2 regions of the Micromonospora profundi genome follow, and region 2 is predicted to be linked to the other one. Evidence: riboswitches for the same ligand, from Rfam matches in the RefSeq annotation. Region 2 holds a riboswitch; the other holds the start of a gene.
The links. A riboswitch is a leader RNA that binds a small molecule or an ion and turns the genes downstream of it on or off. The one in region 2 is predicted to bind thiamine pyrophosphate.
Positions count from the first base shown of each region.

Region 1 (8,487 bases), 6.2 Mb from region 2:
ACGCGAGGCAGGTCCTTCTCCCGCAGGACGACCCACCGCACTCCCCCGGCCACCGCCCGAGCGACAACAAGGTCGAGTGGTCCCGACGCGACAAGCCGATCGGTGAGCAGCACGACACCCGACGGCACGATCCCCGCCGAGATCTTGGAAGGATTCGGCCCCTTGAGGGGCAGTTCGCTTCCAAGATCTACACGTGGGTGATCAGCGGCGAGCGGGTGGGGGGTCACAGGTCGGGTCTTCCCTCGTCCGGGGTGGAGGGCAGGGCGTGCAGGCGGCGGGCTATCCGGCCCGCTCCGGCGGCCAGGCGGCCCGCCTCGACCGCGTACCGCATCGCCGTCGCCATCGCCACCGGGTCGGCGGCCCGGGTGACAGCGCTGGCCAGCAGGACACCGTCGCAGCCCAGCTCCATGGCCAGGGCCGCGTCGGACGCGGTGCCGATGCCGGCGTCGAGGATGACGGGCACGTCCACGCTCTGCCGGATCAGCCGGATGTGGTGCGGGTTTCCGATGCCGAGCCCGGACCCGATCGGCGAGCCGGCGGGCATCACTGCGGCGCAGCCCACGTCGGCGAGCCGGCGGGCGAGCACCGGGTCGTCGCTCGTGTACGGCAGCACTGTGAAGCCGTCGGCGACGAGTTCCTCGGCGGCGCGGAGCAACTCCACCCCGTCGGGCAACAGGGTCCGCTCGTCGCCGATCACCTCAAGCTTGATCCAGTCGGTGTCGAAAGCGTCCCGGGCCAGCCGGGCCACCTTCACCGCCTCGGTAGCGGTGTAGCAGCCGGCGGTGTTCGGCAGCAGGCGTACGTCGCACCGCTCCAACAGGTCCAGCAGCCCACCGGCGGTGCCCGGTGCGGTGTCCACGCGGCGCAACGCCACTGTGACCAGCTCGGTGCCGGAGGCCCGGATCGCCTGCTCCAGCACGTGCAGGTTCGCGGCGCCGCCGGTGCCGAGGATCAACCGCGAGGTGAACGTGACCCCGCCCAGTTCGAACGGCACGCCGCTCACCCGCCCTGCGCGGCGGTGAGCACCTCGACGCGGTCGCCGTCGCGCAGCTCCGTCGCCGGCCAGCCGGTCCGGGGCACCACCTCGCCGTTGACAGCCACCGCCACCCCGCGGTGCTGCCCGGCGATGTCGCCGACGAGGTCGGCCACCGACGTACCGCCGGCCACGCTGCGGCCGGCCCCGTTCACCGTCAACTCCACCGGTCCTCCTCCATCGTCGGTTCGAATCCGCCCACCGCGCCCACACCGACCGCTCCGGCGGGAACGCGCACCCCGCCGGCAACGCGGATTTGGCGGTCCGAGGTGTCGAACCGGTCCGCCCCGAAGGGCGCGAGCAGCGGGTCGGGCACACCGGTGACCACCAGGTCGGCGATCAGGTCGGCGGTGATCGGGGTGAGCACGATGCCGTGCCGGTGGTGACCGGTGGCGGCGAGCACGTCGGGCCGTCCGGGCAGCGGCCCGAGGATCGGCGCGTTGTCAGGGGTGCCGGGGCGCAGGCCGGCGACGGCCTCGACGAGGTCGTACTCGGCCAGCTCGGGCAGCAGGTCGACCCCGGCGCGCAGCAGCCGCTGCACGGCACCGGCGGTGACGCCCGTGTCGGAGCGCTCCTCGACTGTCGCGCCGAGCACCACCTCACCGTCGGTGCGGGGCACCAGGTAGACGGGCTCCCCGTCGGCGTACCCCCGGATCACGTGCCGGAAGCCCGGCGCGACGCCGCCGGGCGCGCGTAGCCGGAGGATCTGGCCCTTCACCGGCCGCACGGGCAGGCCGGTGAGTGCGGCGGAGCCGCAGCCGGCGGCGACCACGACGAGGTCGGCGTCCACGTCGGACAGACTGTCGACGGCGCGCGGCACGAGGGCCACGCCGGCCCGCTGCGCGGCCGTCCGCAGCGCCGGCACCAGCATCCGTGGGTCGACCTGGTGGTCGGTGGGCGCGAGCGCGCCGCCGCGCACCCGTGGCGCGAGCGCCGGCTCGTGGTGACGCAGCTCGGTGGGGCGCAGCGCTGTCACCGGCAACCCCAACCCCTGTTGGTACGCCCACAGCCGGCGTGCCTCGGCCAGGTCGTCGCCGGTCAACCCGACAAGCAGTGTGCCGTCGGTCCGATAGCCGAGGTCGGCGCCTGTCGCCTCGGTCAGCTCGGCGGCGAACGCGGGCCAGCGGGCGGCGGAGGCCACCAGCAGGTCGGTGAGCTGCCGCTCGCCGAAGTACGCCTCGGAGACCGGGGCGAGCATCCCGGCGGCCACCGCGGATGCGCCCGACCCGGGTGCCGGGTCGTGCAGCGCCACCCGCAGGCCGCGCACGGCGCACCGCCAGGCGATCGCCAACCCGATCGGCCCGGCGCCGATCACCGCCACGTCCGGCCGGGCCCGCTCGACGGATTCCGTTGACGGGGACCGGCCGGTCAGCACGTCAGCGCCCGCAGCAGCTCGGCGGTGGCCTGAGCGGGATCGGCGGCTGCGGAGACCGCGCCGACGACAGCCACCCCGTACGCCCCGGCGTCCCGCAGTGCCGGCACCCGGGCGGCGGTCACCCCGCCGATCGCGATGACGGGTACGTCGACGGCGTCGACGACGGCGCGTACCCCTGCGGGGCCGATCGGGTCCGGCAGCCCGGTCTTGGTGGTGGTGGCGTGGCACGGGCCGACGCCCAGGTAGTCGGCGCCCGCCGCGATGGCCGCGGTCGCTGTTTCCGGTGCCCGGGCGGTGGCGCCCAGCACGCCTGTGGGGCCGAGCACCCGGCGTCCGGCGGCGACCGGCAGGTCGTCGGCACCGACGTGACCACCGGCGGCTCCCACCGCGAGCGCCACGTGCAGGCGGTCGTTCACCAGGCACGTCGCCTGGTACGGCGCGCAGAGCGCGAGGACCCGGCGGGCCAGGTCGTACGCCTCACGGTCGGTGGCGGAGTCCTCGACGCGCACCTGGACGACCAGGTCGGCGCGGGCCGCGGTGAGGGCGGCGTGGACCACTGTGAGGGGGTCCTGCCCGGGGCGGGTGTCGGTGATCAGATGCAGTCGACCGAGGGACGGCACGGCAACTCTCCTCCCTGCGCCGGCATTACCCGGATCAGGTTCGACGGTCGGGGGCTTCAGCCCCCCTCTCAGCCCGGTACACCGGGCTCCCGTGGGTTACTTGCACATCACCGTACGACAGTTCTGTGGACGTGCCAAGGGCGGGATGCCCCGGCTCAGATGGCGGGATCCGTCGGGCGCTTCATCCCGGTCCTGCCAGGAATGTCGCCCGCCGTTGCAGAACCGTTACCCGCCGGCATCTTGCCCGACATAGATCCAACGGAATTAATTTGTTCAGCGATTCGACAAAAATGCCGGCGCGGGCACCCTGGCACGGTGCCCCACCCGGCTCCATCTGGGACGGTCTTCGGCGAGCCGCCCCCCGCAATTCCTGTCCACCGCGACATAGGAGGCGGCGTGTCACGATCTCGTCGTGCCCGCGTACCACTAACCGCAACCCTGCTCTCCCTGGCCCTCGTCTCGACGACTCTGTTCTCCCTGCCCGCACAGGCAGCCAAGGCCCCCGCGCAGGTCCCCCCGAACGACGCGCAGGCAGTCACACCCGTCAGCCAGGTGGTGCCGAAGGCACCGAAGGCCGCCGCCGCCGATCCCTTCTCGGTCCTGGTCTTCTCCAAGACCGCCGGATTCCGGCACGACTCCATCCCCACCGGCGTCGCCGCCATCCAGCAGCTCGGCGCGACGAACGGGTTCACGGTGGACACCACTGAGGACGGCGCGGCGTTCAACGACGCCAACCTCGCCAAGTACAAGGCGGTGATCTGGCTCTCCACCACCGGCGACGTCCTCAACGCCGAACAGCAGGCGGCGTTCGAGCGGTACGTGCAGGCCGGCGGCGGATACGTCGGCATCCACGCCGCCTCGGACACCGAGTACAGCTGGGCCTGGTACGGCGACCTGGTCGGCGCGTACTTCGCCAACCACCCGGCGAACCAGCAGGCCACCGTCAAGGTGGAGGACCACGCCCACCCGTCCACCGCGGAGCTGCCGGACCGCTGGTCCCGCTTCGACGAGTGGTACAACTTCCAGACCAACCCCCGGCCGGACGTGCACGTGCTGGCCAGCCTGGACGAGAAGAGCTACAACCCGGGCGCCGGCGCGATGGGCGCCGACCACCCGACGGCCTGGTGTCAGGACTTCGACGGCGGCCGTTCCTGGTACACCGGGGGCGGGCACACGCGTGAGTCGTTCGCCGAGCCGGAGTTCCTCAGCCACCTGCTCGGTGGCATCCAGACGGCTGCCGGCGTCGTCGACGCCGACTGCGGCGCCTCGAAGACCTCCAACTTCGAGAAGATCACGCTCGACAGCAACACCAGCAACCCGATGGAGCTGGACATCGCCCCGGACGGGCGGGTCTTCTACATCGAGCGCGACGGTCGGGTCCAGATCATCAAGCCGGACACCGGCAACACCGTCACCGCCATCGACCTCGACGTCTTCACCGGCAACGAGGACGGCCTGATCGGCATCCGGCTCGACCCGGACTTCGCCACAAACAACTGGGTGTATCTCTACTACGCCCCGAACGACAACGTCACCCGCAACCTGCTGTCCCGGTTCACTGTGACCGGCGACACCATCAACCCGGCCAGCGAGAAGCAGGTGCTGCGGGTCGACACGCAGCGCAACACCTGCTGCCACGCGGGCGGCAGCATGACCTTCGACGGTGACGGCAACCTGTACCTGGCCACCGGTGACAACACCAACCCGTTCGAGTCGAGCGCGTACACGCCTATCGACGAGCGGCCGGGCCGCCAGGACTACGACGCGCAGCGCACCTCCGGCAACACCAACGACCTGCGCGGCAAGGTGATCCGGATCCACCCGGAGGACGACGGGACGTACACCATCCCGGCGGGCAACCTCTTCGCACCGGGCACCGAGAAGACCCGCCCGGAGATCTACGCGATGGGCTTCCGCAACCCGTTCCGGATCGGCACCGACCCCAAGACCAACACGCTGTACGTGGCGGACTACGGGCCGGACGCCAACGCGGACAACCCGAACCGTGGCCCCCGTGGTCTGGTCGAGTGGAACGTCGTCACCCCCGGCAACTACGGCTGGCCGTACTGCACGGGCACGAACGAGGCGTACAACGACTACACGTTCCCGTCCGGCCCGAGCGGAGCGAAGTTCGACTGCGCGGCGCCGGTGAACAACTCGCCGAACAACACAGGCCTGACCAACCTCCCGCCTGTCGTTCCGGCCACCGTCGACTACGGCTACGCCGGTGACTCGCGGTACCCGGAGATCGGCGGCGGCGGCGCCCCGATGGGCGGCCCGGTCTACCGGTACGACGCGGACCTCAACTCGACGCGGAAGTGGCCGGCGTACTACGACGGCAAGGCGCTGCTCGGCGAGTGGAACCAGAACAAGATGTACACGATGCAGATGAGCGCCGACGGCAAGTCGTTGGTGGACATCAACCAGTTGCTCACCGGCATGAGCATGATCCGGCCGATGGACTTCGAGTTCGGTCCGGACGGCGCGCTGTACCTGATCGAGTGGGGCAGCGGTTTCGGTGGCAACAACGACAACTCCGGCGTCTACCGGATCGACTACACCGCCGGGGACCGCGCACCCATCGCGGCGGCGTCGGCCACCCCGACCTCGGGTCCGGCACCGCTGACCGTCACCTTCTCCAGCGCCGGGTCCCGCGACCCGGACGGCGGCACGCTCACCTACGCCTGGGCCTTCGGCGACGGGCAGACCTCCACCGAGGCGAACCCGACGCACACGTACGCGACGGCTGGCGACTACACCGCCCAGCTCACAGTGACCAACCCGAAGGGCCGTACCGCGGTGGCCAACGTGCCGGTCACCGTGGGCAACACCGCTCCGACGGTGACCATCGAGTTCCCGCCGGACGGCGGGTTCTTCGACTGGGGTGACCAGGTCCGCTACACGATCAAGGTCACGGACCCGGAGGACGGGCAGATCGACTGCGACGAGGTGCAGTTGCAGGTGCTGCTCGGCCACGACGAGCACGCTCACCCGTTGGAGCAGCACACCGGCTGCACCGGCACCGTCCAGACGTCGCTCGCCTCCGGGCACGGCGCCGAGGCGAACGTCTTCGCGGTCTTCGAGGCCACCTACACCGACAAGGGCGGCAACGGCGGCTCCGGCGCGCTCACCGGCCGGGCGATCGAGATCCTCCAGCCGAAGCGCAAGCAGGCCGAGTACTTCACCGCGACCGGCCGCGCGCCGGTGAGCACGGGCGGCGGAGACGCCGGCGTGCAGCGGGAGACCGGCTCCGACACCGCCGGTGGCGGTCAGAACATCGGGTTCATCGAGGACGGCGACTGGTGGTCGGTGGCCCCGGCGGACCTGACGAACATCAGCGAAATCCGGTTCCGGGCCGCGTCGGCCGCCGCTGGCGGTCGGATCGAGGTCCGTGCGGGCGCTGTCGACGGACCGGTGGTCGCCACTGCCACAGTGCCGGCGACCGGCGCGTGGCAGACGTACACGGACGTGAGCGCGCCGGTCACCGGTGCCGCGAGCGGCTCGCTGTTCTTCCTTGCCCGCGACCCGAACGGCGGGACAGGCTCGCTGTTCAACGTCAACTGGATGGACTTCGTCGGGCGCGGCGTCACCGAGAACGCGCCGCCGGTGGTCACCGCCACCGCCACCCCGGCGACCGGCACCGCGCCGGTCACCGTCGCCTTCGACGGCACGGCGACCGATGCCGAGGGCGACACCCCGCTGACGTACGCCTGGGACTTCGGTGACGGCGGATCGGCGTCCACGCTGGACGCCAGCCACACCTACACCAGCCCTGGCACGTTCACGGCAACCCTCACGGTGACCGACAGCAAGGGTGCCAAGTCCTACGCCACGGTGCCGGTGCGGGTGGACGCTCCGGACACGTCCTGCTTCGGGGCGCGTTCGGACGACTTCAACGGCACCAGCCTCGACAAGGACCGCTGGACCGTGGTCCGGGAGAACCAGCTCTACTCGGTCAGCGGCGGCGCGCTGCGGCTGCCGACCGGCGTGGGCGACCTCTACGGCGCCCGCAACGACGCCACGAACCTGGTGCTCCAGGCGGCGCCGACCGGTGCCTGGGAGATGACCACCAAGGTCACCTTGCCGGTGACTGCCAACTACCAGCAGGCCGGCCTGTTGGTCTACGGCGACGACGACAACTACGCCAAGGTGGACCTGCTCTACAACGGCAGCCGTCGGGTGGAGTTCATCCGGGAGACGGCCGGCACGCCTCGCAACGAGTCTGCCGACAGCGCCGCCGCGCCGGCGGGTGACACCGTGTACCTGCGGATCACCAGTGACGGGACGAACCTGACCGCCGCCGCCTCGGCTGACGGTCAGACGTTCACCCAGGTCGGCCGGTCGGCCGACCTGGCCGGGATCACCAACCCGCGGATCGGGGTCTTCGCGCTCAACGGTGGCACCGAGGCACCTGTGGTCGACGCGGCCTTCGATTCGTTCCAGGTCACGCCGGACGCCCCGGCTGGGCCGGTCGACCCGTCGGACGAGTTCACCGGCAGCACGCTGGACAAGTGCCGCTGGGACGCGATCCTGCGGGAAGACCCGGCGGGTTACCGGGTGACCGGTGGCGCGCTGCGGATCGACGTGCCGAACGGTGACATCTACGGCACCGACAACACCGGGCCGAAGAACTTCATCCTCCAGACCGCGCCCTCGGGCGACTGGACCCTGGAGACGAAGGTCGACGGCAGCCTGCTGAACGAGCAGTACCAGCAGGCCGGTCTGATCGTGCAGGCGGACGACGACAACTACCTGAAGTTCGACTTCATCGCGGACAACCAGGCCGGCCAGGCGGTGACGCGGCGGATCGAGTTCCGCAGCGAGATCGGTGGGACGGTCCAGAACCCGCAGCCGGAGGCGGGCAACCTGACCGATGCCGTGTGGCACCTGCGGCTGGCCCGCAGCGGCGACACGTTCACGGCGTCGTACTCGGCCGACGGGACGACCTGGACGGCGTTGGAGTCGTTGACGAACAGCGCGGTCGGGGCCACCCCGAAGGTCGGTCTGTTCACCCTCGGCGCCAACCAGACGGCGTCGAAGACGGCCTCGTTCGACTACTTCCGGCTCAGCACCAGGGCGGTCGACGAGACCGCCCCGGTGACGACGGCGGCGGTGTCGGGCACTCCCACCGAGGGGTGGTACACCGGCCCGGTGACGGTCACGCTGACCGCCGCCGACGAGGCCGGTGGCAGCGGCCTGGCCGGTACGTCGTACCAGCTGGACGGTGCCACCGCGTGGACGCCCTACACCGAGCCGGTGACGGTAAGCGGTGACGGCGAGCACGAGCTGCGGTTCCGCTCGACGGACCAGGCGGGCAACGTGGAGTCGACCAAGACCGTTGCGGTCAAGATCGACGCCACGGCACCGGTGACCTCGGCGACGTTCGCTCCGGCGAACGACGAAGGCTGGCACAACGGGACCATCCCGGTCGTGCTGACCTCGACCGACGCCGGTTCCGG
Region 1 covers NZ_JAATJK010000001.1:6,727,554-6,736,040, reverse strand. Annotated here, with positions in the region: gene F4558_RS30300 (thiamine phosphate synthase) at 1-131, opposite strand, end outside; gene F4558_RS30295 (thiazole synthase) at 224-1,003, opposite strand; gene thiS (sulfur carrier protein ThiS) at 1,000-1,200, opposite strand; gene thiO (glycine oxidase ThiO) at 1,191-2,408, opposite strand; gene thiE (thiamine phosphate synthase) at 2,402-3,028, opposite strand; TPP riboswitch at 3,023-3,131, opposite strand; gene F4558_RS30275 (ThuA domain-containing protein) at 3,425-8,487, shown strand, end outside.
Region 1: linked by a shared signal. The riboswitch ahead of thiE (thiamine phosphate synthase) and the one ahead of F4558_RS02490 (ECF transporter S component) in region 2 are both predicted to bind thiamine pyrophosphate.

Region 2 (8,487 bases):
GCGACGGCCAGCCGGGTGCCTCGGCGGATCGCCCCGACCAGCAGCGCGAACGCGGTGGAGGCGAACAGTCGCAGCTTCGCCACGGGATTGCGCCCGGCGTCGACGCCGCGTGCCCTCCGGGCCATGCTGATCATCTGCCACTCCTGGCCGAGCAGCGGCACCAGCCGGAATGCGGCCAGCGCCCCGATGGCGAACCGGGGCGGCGCCTTCGCGTTCTGGATCAACGAGTCGGCGAGGTCGGTGGGGTCGGTGGTGGCGAAGACGATCACGCCGGGCAGGGCCACCGCGAACACCCGCAGGATAAGGCCGAGCGCGGTGAGCAGGACGCCGGTGGTCACCATCACCGGTCCGACGTCCAGCAGGACCCGGCCGGACCTGTCGGCGGCGAACAGCACAAGGGTGACGAGGATGCCGGCGCCGCTGAGCAGCAGTGGCAGGGCCCGCCGGGCCAGCACCCGGTAGCGGACGCCGAACAGCGGCAGCACGGCGAGTTCCACGGCGATGGCGATGGCCGGGGCCACCGGGTCCAGGGTGGCCAGCAGGGTGAACGAGAAGACCAGCGCGGCGGCGACCTTCGCCACCGGGTTCCGCCGGGCCAGCGGCGCGCCGGGAGCGGCGACCGGCTCGATGCTGATCATCGGATGTCACCTCGGGTCGGCGCGGTCGCTCCTGGGTCGCGCGGTCGGGCAGCGCCGTCGAGATCGGCGTCCTGGGTGGTCGCGGTCGCTACCGGGTGGCGGTGCGGCCGGGCAGGGCCGCCGCCGAGGTTCCCACCCCACGTGGTCACTGTCGCTCCAGGGTGACGGTGCGGTCGGCGAGCGCGGCGACGAAGTCCGCGTCGTGGGTGACCGTGACGATGCCGTGCCCGGCGTCGCGCAGGTCGGCGAAGAGGTCGACCAGTTCCCGCCAGGTCCGCCGGTCCTGACCGAAGGTGGGTTCGTCGCAGATCACCAGGCGTGGCGCGGTGGCCAGGGCCGTCGCGACGCTCAGCCGCCGCGCCTCCCCACCCGAGAGGGTGTACGGGTTGGCAGCGGCGAGCCGGGTCAGCCGCAGCCGTTCCAGCAGTTCTGCCACGGTGTCCTTGACGGCCGCCTCCTGTTGACCGGTCCGGCGCGGACCCAGCGCCAGCTCGTCGAAGACGGTGCTCGTGACGAACTGGTGCTCCGGGTCCTGGAAGACCGACCCGATCCGCTTGGCGAGCGCGGGTGCCCGCCAGCGGTGCGGGGGAGTGCGGTGGTCCGACCCGGCCAGCTCGGCGGACGCGGTTACCCGGCCGGTGCCCGGCTTGAGCAGACCGCCGAGCAGCAGCGCCAGGGTCGACTTGCCGGCGCCGTTCGGTCCGCGTACGGCGAGTGCTTCGCCGGCGCGTACCCCCAGATTGGTGGGGCCCAGCCGGGGTGGCAGGCCGAGCCGGTCGGCGGTGAGCAAGAGATCCCCCGGGGTGGCGGTCGCTGGCCGGGGCACGACAGGGTGACCCGGCACCCAGACGCCCTCGTCGGCGAGGGTGGCGCCGTGCGCGGCGAAGATCTCCTCGGGTGGGCCGTCCGCGCGGACTCCGCCGCCGGGTTCCAGGACGACTACCCGGTCGACTAGTGGCAGCGCTTCGGCGACCCGGTGCTCGACCAGGATCAGCGTGGTGTCCGCGTCGAGGGCGCCGGCCACCGCCTGTCGGATCAGGTCGGCGCCGGCCGGGTCGAGGTTGGCGGTCGGTTCGTCGAGCAGCAGCAGGCCGGGGCGCAGGGCCAGGGCGCCGGCCAGGGCGAGGCGTTGCTGCTCGCCGCCGGAGAGTGCGGCGGTGTTGCGGTCCCGGGAGTACGGGAAGCCGACGCGACGCAGCGCCTCGTCGACCCGGGGCCAGATCTCGGCAGTCGGTACGCCCCGGTTCTCCAGACCGAACGCGACGTCGTCGCCGCAGCGGGCCATCACCAACTGGGTCTGCGGGTCCTGGAAGACGATGCCGACGCGTTCCCGGCCCTTGCGCGGGTCGAGCCCGTCGATCTCGACGGTGCCCTCCTGCTCGCCGGAGTCCTCGGGCAGCAGCCCGGCCAGGGCGCTGAGCAGCGTGCTCTTGCCGGCCCCCGATGGTCCGAGCAGCAGCACCCGTTCCCCGGCCTCCACCCGCAGGTCAACCCCGCGCACGGCCCAGGCGCGCCGCCCAGCGTGCCGCCACCCGAACCCGCGCAGCAGAACCGCGCTCACCACCCACCCCCTACCCGCCCCGACCCTGCCCAGCCCTCCCCGCCCCCTGCCCCCGCCCGCCTCCTGCACCCCTTCCACCCTGCCCGGTGATCATGAGGTTGACGGGGGCTTGGGCGATCCATCCGCCCGTCAACCTCATGATCGACGTGAGTGAGTGAGTGAGTGAGTGAGTGGGTGGGACGGGAGGGGCGGGGAAGGTGAGGGATTAGACGAGGGCTCGGTTCCGGCCTGCTGGGAAGCGGTCCAGGACGCCGGTGTTGGCAAGGGCCCGGGTGAGCAGCCAGCCGCCGATGCCGGCGATCACAGTGGCGCTGACGATGGTGAGCAGCGCGTACGGGATGCGGTAGTTGACCAGTTCGGTTTCGACATTCCAGACGAAGAAGTCGAACAGCGCGGCGCTGAGACCTGTCAACGCGCCGGCCAGCGCCGCCGTCGGCAGCCGGAACGACCGGTAGCGGAAGGCGGCGAAGGCCAACTCGGCGCCGATGCCCTGAACGATCCCCTGCGGAATCACAGTGCCGGCCCACTGGCTGCCCAGCAGCGCGGAGACGACCGCCGCCACCGTCTCGCAGTAGAGCGCCGCGCCGGGCTTGCGGATGACCAGGCCGCCGACGACGGCCGGCATCAGCCAGACGCCGTAGATCAGCGTCTGCGCCGGCGGGAAGAAGGCGAACGCGCCCTCGGTGGCACTCCAGACCAGGCCCCAGGCCCAGAAGATGACGCCGAAGGCGACAGCGATCACCGAGGCGACCACGATGTCGATGGTCCGCCATCGGTTGGTGGTGTTGTCCATGCTTTGCTCCCAGTTCAGTGAACGAACCAGGAGAAGACGCACGCCGCGCGCCCGGTGGCACCGGACGACGGCGCGGCTGGAGGTCGACCGAACTCCCTGCGCTGGCATTACCCAGATCAGGTTCGAGGGTCTGCGGGCGTGCCCGCACTCTCAGCGCTGTGCGCTCCCCTGTCGGATGTGAAGTTGTCTCGCTGACGCTAGCACCGACCTGGGGTGACAGCCCAGCAGGGAGTCCCGGCAGCCGGCCGGCCCGGCGTCGGCTCGGTAGGCTCACGATCATGCAGGTCGACGCGCGAGGTCTCACCTTCGAGGTACGCACCGGTGGTCCGGCAGACGGCGCGCCCGTCCTGCTGCTGCACGGCTTCCCGCAGCACAGCGGCGAGTGGGACGAGGTCGTCCCGGCGCTGCACACCGCCGGGCTGCGCACGTACGCGCTGGACCAGCGTGGCTACTCGCCGGGCGCGCGGCCGGAGGCGGTGGCCGACTACCGGATCCCCGAACTGGCCGCCGACGCGGTGGCAGTGCTCGACGCGCTCGGGTTGGACGCCGTCCACCTGGTCGGACACGACTGGGGCGCGATCGTTGCCTGGGCGCTGGCGGCCGAGCACCCCGAACGGGTCCGTACGCTCACCGCCGTGTCAGTGCCGCATCCGGCGGCCATGGCCCACGCCCTCGGCACCGACACGGAGCAGAAGGCCCGCTCGTCGTACATCGCGCTGTTCCGCCAGCCCGGCAAGGCCGAGAAGGTGCTGCTGGCGTTCAACGCGACGGCGCTGCGCAAGATGCTCGGCGGGGTGGGCGACGCGCCCCGGGTGGACCGCTACGCCGATCCGATGCGCGAGCCGGGTGCCCTGACCGCCGCGCTGAACTGGTACCGGGCCATGTCCCGGGCCGACCTGGCCGCCGTCGGCCCGGTCGCGGTGCCCACCACCTATGTGTGGAGTGACCGGGACATCGCCATCGGCCGGACCGCCGCCGAGGCGTGCGCCGCCAACGTCACGGGTGACTACCGCTTCGTACCGCTGCCCGGGGTGACCCACTGGATCCCGGACGCCGCCCCTGGCCCGCTCGCCGAGGCGATCCTGGCCCGGGTCGCCGGGACGGCCTGAGCCGTGCCGATCGAAGGAGCGCCGTGACGACGTACCCCGGCGGGCCGGGCACCCGGCGCTCGGTCGCCGCGCAGCTGCGCCTGCTGGGCGTACGTCCCGGCTCGACAGTGCTTGTGCACGCGGCCCTGCGCCCGCTGGGTTTCGTCTGCGGTGGACCGCACGCGGTGGTGCTCGCCCTGCGTGACGCGCTCGGCCCGGACGGCACGATCGTGGTGCCGACCCACACGCCCGACAACAGCGACCCCGCGCAGTGGCGCAACCCGCCGGTTCCGGTGGACTGGTGGCCGCTGATCCGGGCCGAGATGCCGGGGTTCGACCCGGCGGTCACCCCCAGCCGCTACATGGGCGTGCTCGCCGAGACGGTTCGCGGCTGGCCCGGCGCGTTGCGCAGCGCGCATCCCCAGGTGTCGTTCGCGGCGCTCGGCCCGGCCGCCGAGCAGGTCGTCGCAGGGCACGGCCTGGCCGACATGCTCGGCGCACAGTCTCCGCTGGACCGGCTCTACGACCTGGACGCCGACGTGCTGCTGCTCGGGGTGGACCACAGCGTGAACACGTCGCTGCACCTGGCCGAGTACCGTCGTCCCGCGCCGGTCCGTGAGCGGCTGGGCGCGGCGGTGCGGATACCCGACGGTGGCCGCGAGTGGGTGTGGTGGCAGGACATCAGGCTCGACGAGAGCGACTTCGGCACGCTGGGCCAGGCCCTGGAGGCCACCGGCGTGGTCCGCGTCGGCTCGGTGGGCGCCGGAACCGCGAGGTTGGTACGCCAGCGGGCGGCTGTCGACTTCGCGGTGCAGTGGATGGCCCGCAACCGGACGACGGAGGACACATGAGCGTGAGCGCCGACGACTTTCTGGCAGTGGTGACCGAGACGATCGGCCGGGTGGCCGCCAGTCAGCGGGAGGCGGTGGGGCGGGCCGCCGACCTGATCGCCGACGCCGTACGCGCCGACGGGGTGGTGCACGCCTTCGGGACGGGCCACTCGGAGGCCCTCGCCATGGAGATCGCCGGCCGGGCGGGTGGCCTGGTGCCGACCAACCGGATCGCGTTGCGCGACCTGGTGCTGATCGGTGGCGAGCCGGCCGAGCGGCTCGGCCCGCTGCTGGAACGGGACCCGGCCGTGGCGCACCGGCTCTACGAGCTGGCCCCGGTACGCCCCACCGACGTCTTCGTGCTCGCCTCGAACTCCGGGGTCAACGGCGCCATGGTCGAGTTCGCCACGCTCGTCAAGCAGCGGGGGCATGGGCTCGTGGCGATCACCTCCGTGCAGCACTCCGGCCGGATGACCTCCCGCCACCCGTCCGGTCGCAAGCTGGCCGACCTGGCCGACGTGGTGCTCGACAACGGCGCACCGTACGGCGATGCGACGCTGCCGCTGCCCGGCGGTGGCGCTGTCGGCGCGGTCTCCTCGATCACGGCGGCACTGCTGGCCCAACAGGTCACCGTGGAGGTGGTTGCTCGGTTGCTGGCGGCGGGGGAGCGGCCCCCGGTCTACCTGTCGGCGAACATCCCGGACGGCGACGCGCACAACACCGAGCTCGAAGCCCGCTACGCGGGCCGCATCCGCCGCGGCTCCTGAACGCCCGCGTGGGCGGCGCTCGGCGAGGGCGGTGGCGTGACCAGCGGAGTGTCCTGGCGGTGACCGGCAGATGTCGTGAACCTGTTTCGCGCTCAGTCGTGTGGGGCATTGGCGTTGCTGCCGGCGGACCGCTCCGTCGGCAGTAGCGTCTCACCGGAGGTAGCGCGTGTCGACGGAGACCGAGAAGCAGCGTTGGCAGCGCAACTTCGCCGATCTGCTACAGGAGCTGCGGGTCGCCCAGACGGGCGTGCAGATCCTGTTCGCCTTCCTGCTGACCCTGCCGTTCAGCAACGGATTCACCCGGACCAGCGAGTTCCAGCGGGATGTCTACATCGTCGCCCTGATCGCCGCGGCCGCCGCCACCGCGATGATCATTTCGCCGGTGGCGTTCCACAGGGCGCTGTTCCGGCAGGGGCGCAAGCCGGAGCTGGTCCGCTTCGCGCACCGGATGGCCAGCGGCGGGCTCGCCTTCATGCTGATCTCGATGGTCAGCGCGGTTCTGCTGATCACCGACTTCGTGCTGGACCGGCCGATCGCCTTCATCCTCAGCGGCCTGACCGGGCTCTGGTTCCTCACGTTCTGGGCGATCCTGCCGTTCTCCCGGCGTAGCTGGGGCGAGGACGACATCGACGACGACGATGACGACCCGGAGATGCTCAGCGGTCGCTGAGGACGGCGATCCGGACGTACGCTGCGCTACCCCTTGGTAACAAGCGGAGGTAGCGTGGCGGTAGTCGCGCACGTCGACGCAGCCGCACCGAGGTTCGAGGGGGCAGCCGTGACCACGACGCAGAACGGCCGACCGGCACCGGACGGTCCTGACTCCAACCCCGCAGTCGACGCGGCCCAGGCGGGCACCGCCGGTGCGGCCGCGCCGCTGCCCGAGGAGGCCGGGCAGGTCTCCGAGAAGGAAGCCCGGCAGGTCGCCGAGGCGGCCCGGGAGTCCACCTGGGACCGGCCCAGCTTCGGCAAGGAGCTTTTCCTGGGGCGGTTCCGGCTCGACCTCATCGACCCGTGGCCGCGCTCCGATCCGGACGACGAGGCCCGCGCCGAGGACTTCCTCGGCCGGTTCCGCGACTTCCTCGCCTCCGAAGTGGACGGACAGGCCATCGAGCGGGACGCCTCCATTTCGGACTCGGTGTTCCACGGCCTTGCCGACCTCGGCGCGTTCGGCATGAAGATCGACCGGAAGTACGGCGGCCTGGGCCTGAGCAACCTGCACTACTGCCGGGCGCTGATGCTCGCCGGCTCGGTAAGCCCGGCGATCGGCGCGCTGCTCTCCGCGCACCAGTCGATCGGCGTGCCGCAACCGCTGAAGATGTTCGGCACCGCCGAGCAGAAGCAACGCTTCCTGCCTCGGCTCGCCGCCGGTGAGGTCTCCGCGTTCCTGCTCACCGAGCCGGACGTCGGCTCCGACCCGGCCCGGCTCGCGACCACCGCCGAGCCGACCGAGGACGGCACCGGCTACCGGCTCAACGGGGTGAAGCTGTGGGCCACCAACGGCATCGTGGCCACCCTGCTCGTGGTGATGGCCCGGGTGCCGGCCGGCGAGGGTCGGCGCGGTGGGATCACCGCGTTCGTCGTGGACGGTGACAGCGCGGGCATCACAGTGGAGCGGCGCAACGAGTTCGTCGGTCTGCGCGGCCTGGAGAACAGCCTGACCCGGTTCCACGACGTGTTCGTACCGGCCGAGAACGTCATCGGCGGCGAGGGTAAGGGCCTCAAGATCGCCCTGACCACGTTGAACACGGGTCGGCTCTCGCTGCCTGCCATGTGCGTGGGCGCTGGCAAGTGGGCGTTGAACGTGGCCCGGGGGTGGGCCGCCGACCGGGTCCAGTGGGGCCGGCCGGTGGGGGAGCACGAGGCCGTCGCCCAGAAGCTCTCCTTCATCGCGGCCACCACGTACGGCATGGAGACCATGCTCGACCTGTGCTGCCTGCTCGCCGACGACGACCGCAACGACATCCGGATCGAGGCGGCGCTCGTCAAGCTGTACGCCAGCGAGATGGCCTGGAAGATCGCCGACGAGCTGATCCAGATCCGGGGCGGGCGCGGCTACGAGACGGCCGACTCGCTGGCAGCCCGTGGCGAGCGCGCCGCAGCCGTCGAGCAGATGATGCGTGACCTGCGGATCAATCGGATCTTCGAGGGCTCGACGGAGATCATGCACCTGTTGATCGCCCGGGAGGCGGTCGACGCCCACCTGTCGGTGGCAGGCGACATCATCGACCCGGATGCGGGGCTCGGCCGCAAGGCCCGAGCGGGCGCCCGAGCGAGCGCCTTCTACGCGAAGTGGCTCCCCACGCTCGCGGTCGGTCGGGGGCAGAGCCCTTCGGCGTACGCCGAGTTCGGGCCGCTGGCCGCACACCTGCGCCAGGTGGAGCGCTCGTCGCGCAAGCTGGCCCGGTCGACGTTCTACGCGATGTCCCGCTGGCAGGGAAAGATGGAACGCAAGCAGGCGTTCCTCGGCCGCATCGTGGACATCGGCGCGGAGCTGTTCGCGATGTCGGCGGTCTGCGTCCGGGCGACGGCCGAGCGCGGCAGCCGACCGGAGAACGTGGAGCTGGCCGACCTGTTCTGCCGGCAGGCACGGGTCCGGGTGGACGCGCTGTTCGCCGCCCTGTGGGACAACACCGACTCGGTCGACACCACCGCCGCGAAACGGATCCTCGCCGGCCGCTACGCCAGCTTGGAGGAGGGCGTCATCACCCCGTCCGACGAGCTGCCCTGGGTGGCCCGTTGGACGCCCGGCCCGTCCACGGCCGAGGACGTCCGCCGCCGCATCCCGCCGAAGCCCTGACCCCGTCGGC
Region 2 covers NZ_JAATJK010000001.1:524,626-533,112, forward strand. Annotated here, with positions in the region: gene F4558_RS02480 (energy-coupling factor transporter transmembrane component T family protein) at 1-638, opposite strand, end outside; gene F4558_RS02485 (ABC transporter ATP-binding protein) at 784-2,199, opposite strand; gene F4558_RS02490 (ECF transporter S component) at 2,405-2,992, opposite strand; TPP riboswitch at 3,068-3,172, opposite strand; gene F4558_RS02495 (alpha/beta fold hydrolase) at 3,271-4,101, shown strand; gene F4558_RS02500 (AAC(3) family N-acetyltransferase) at 4,125-4,931, shown strand; gene F4558_RS02505 (sugar isomerase domain-containing protein) at 4,928-5,677, shown strand; gene F4558_RS02510 (DUF6328 family protein) at 5,844-6,347, shown strand; gene F4558_RS02515 (acyl-CoA dehydrogenase family protein) at 6,456-8,477, shown strand.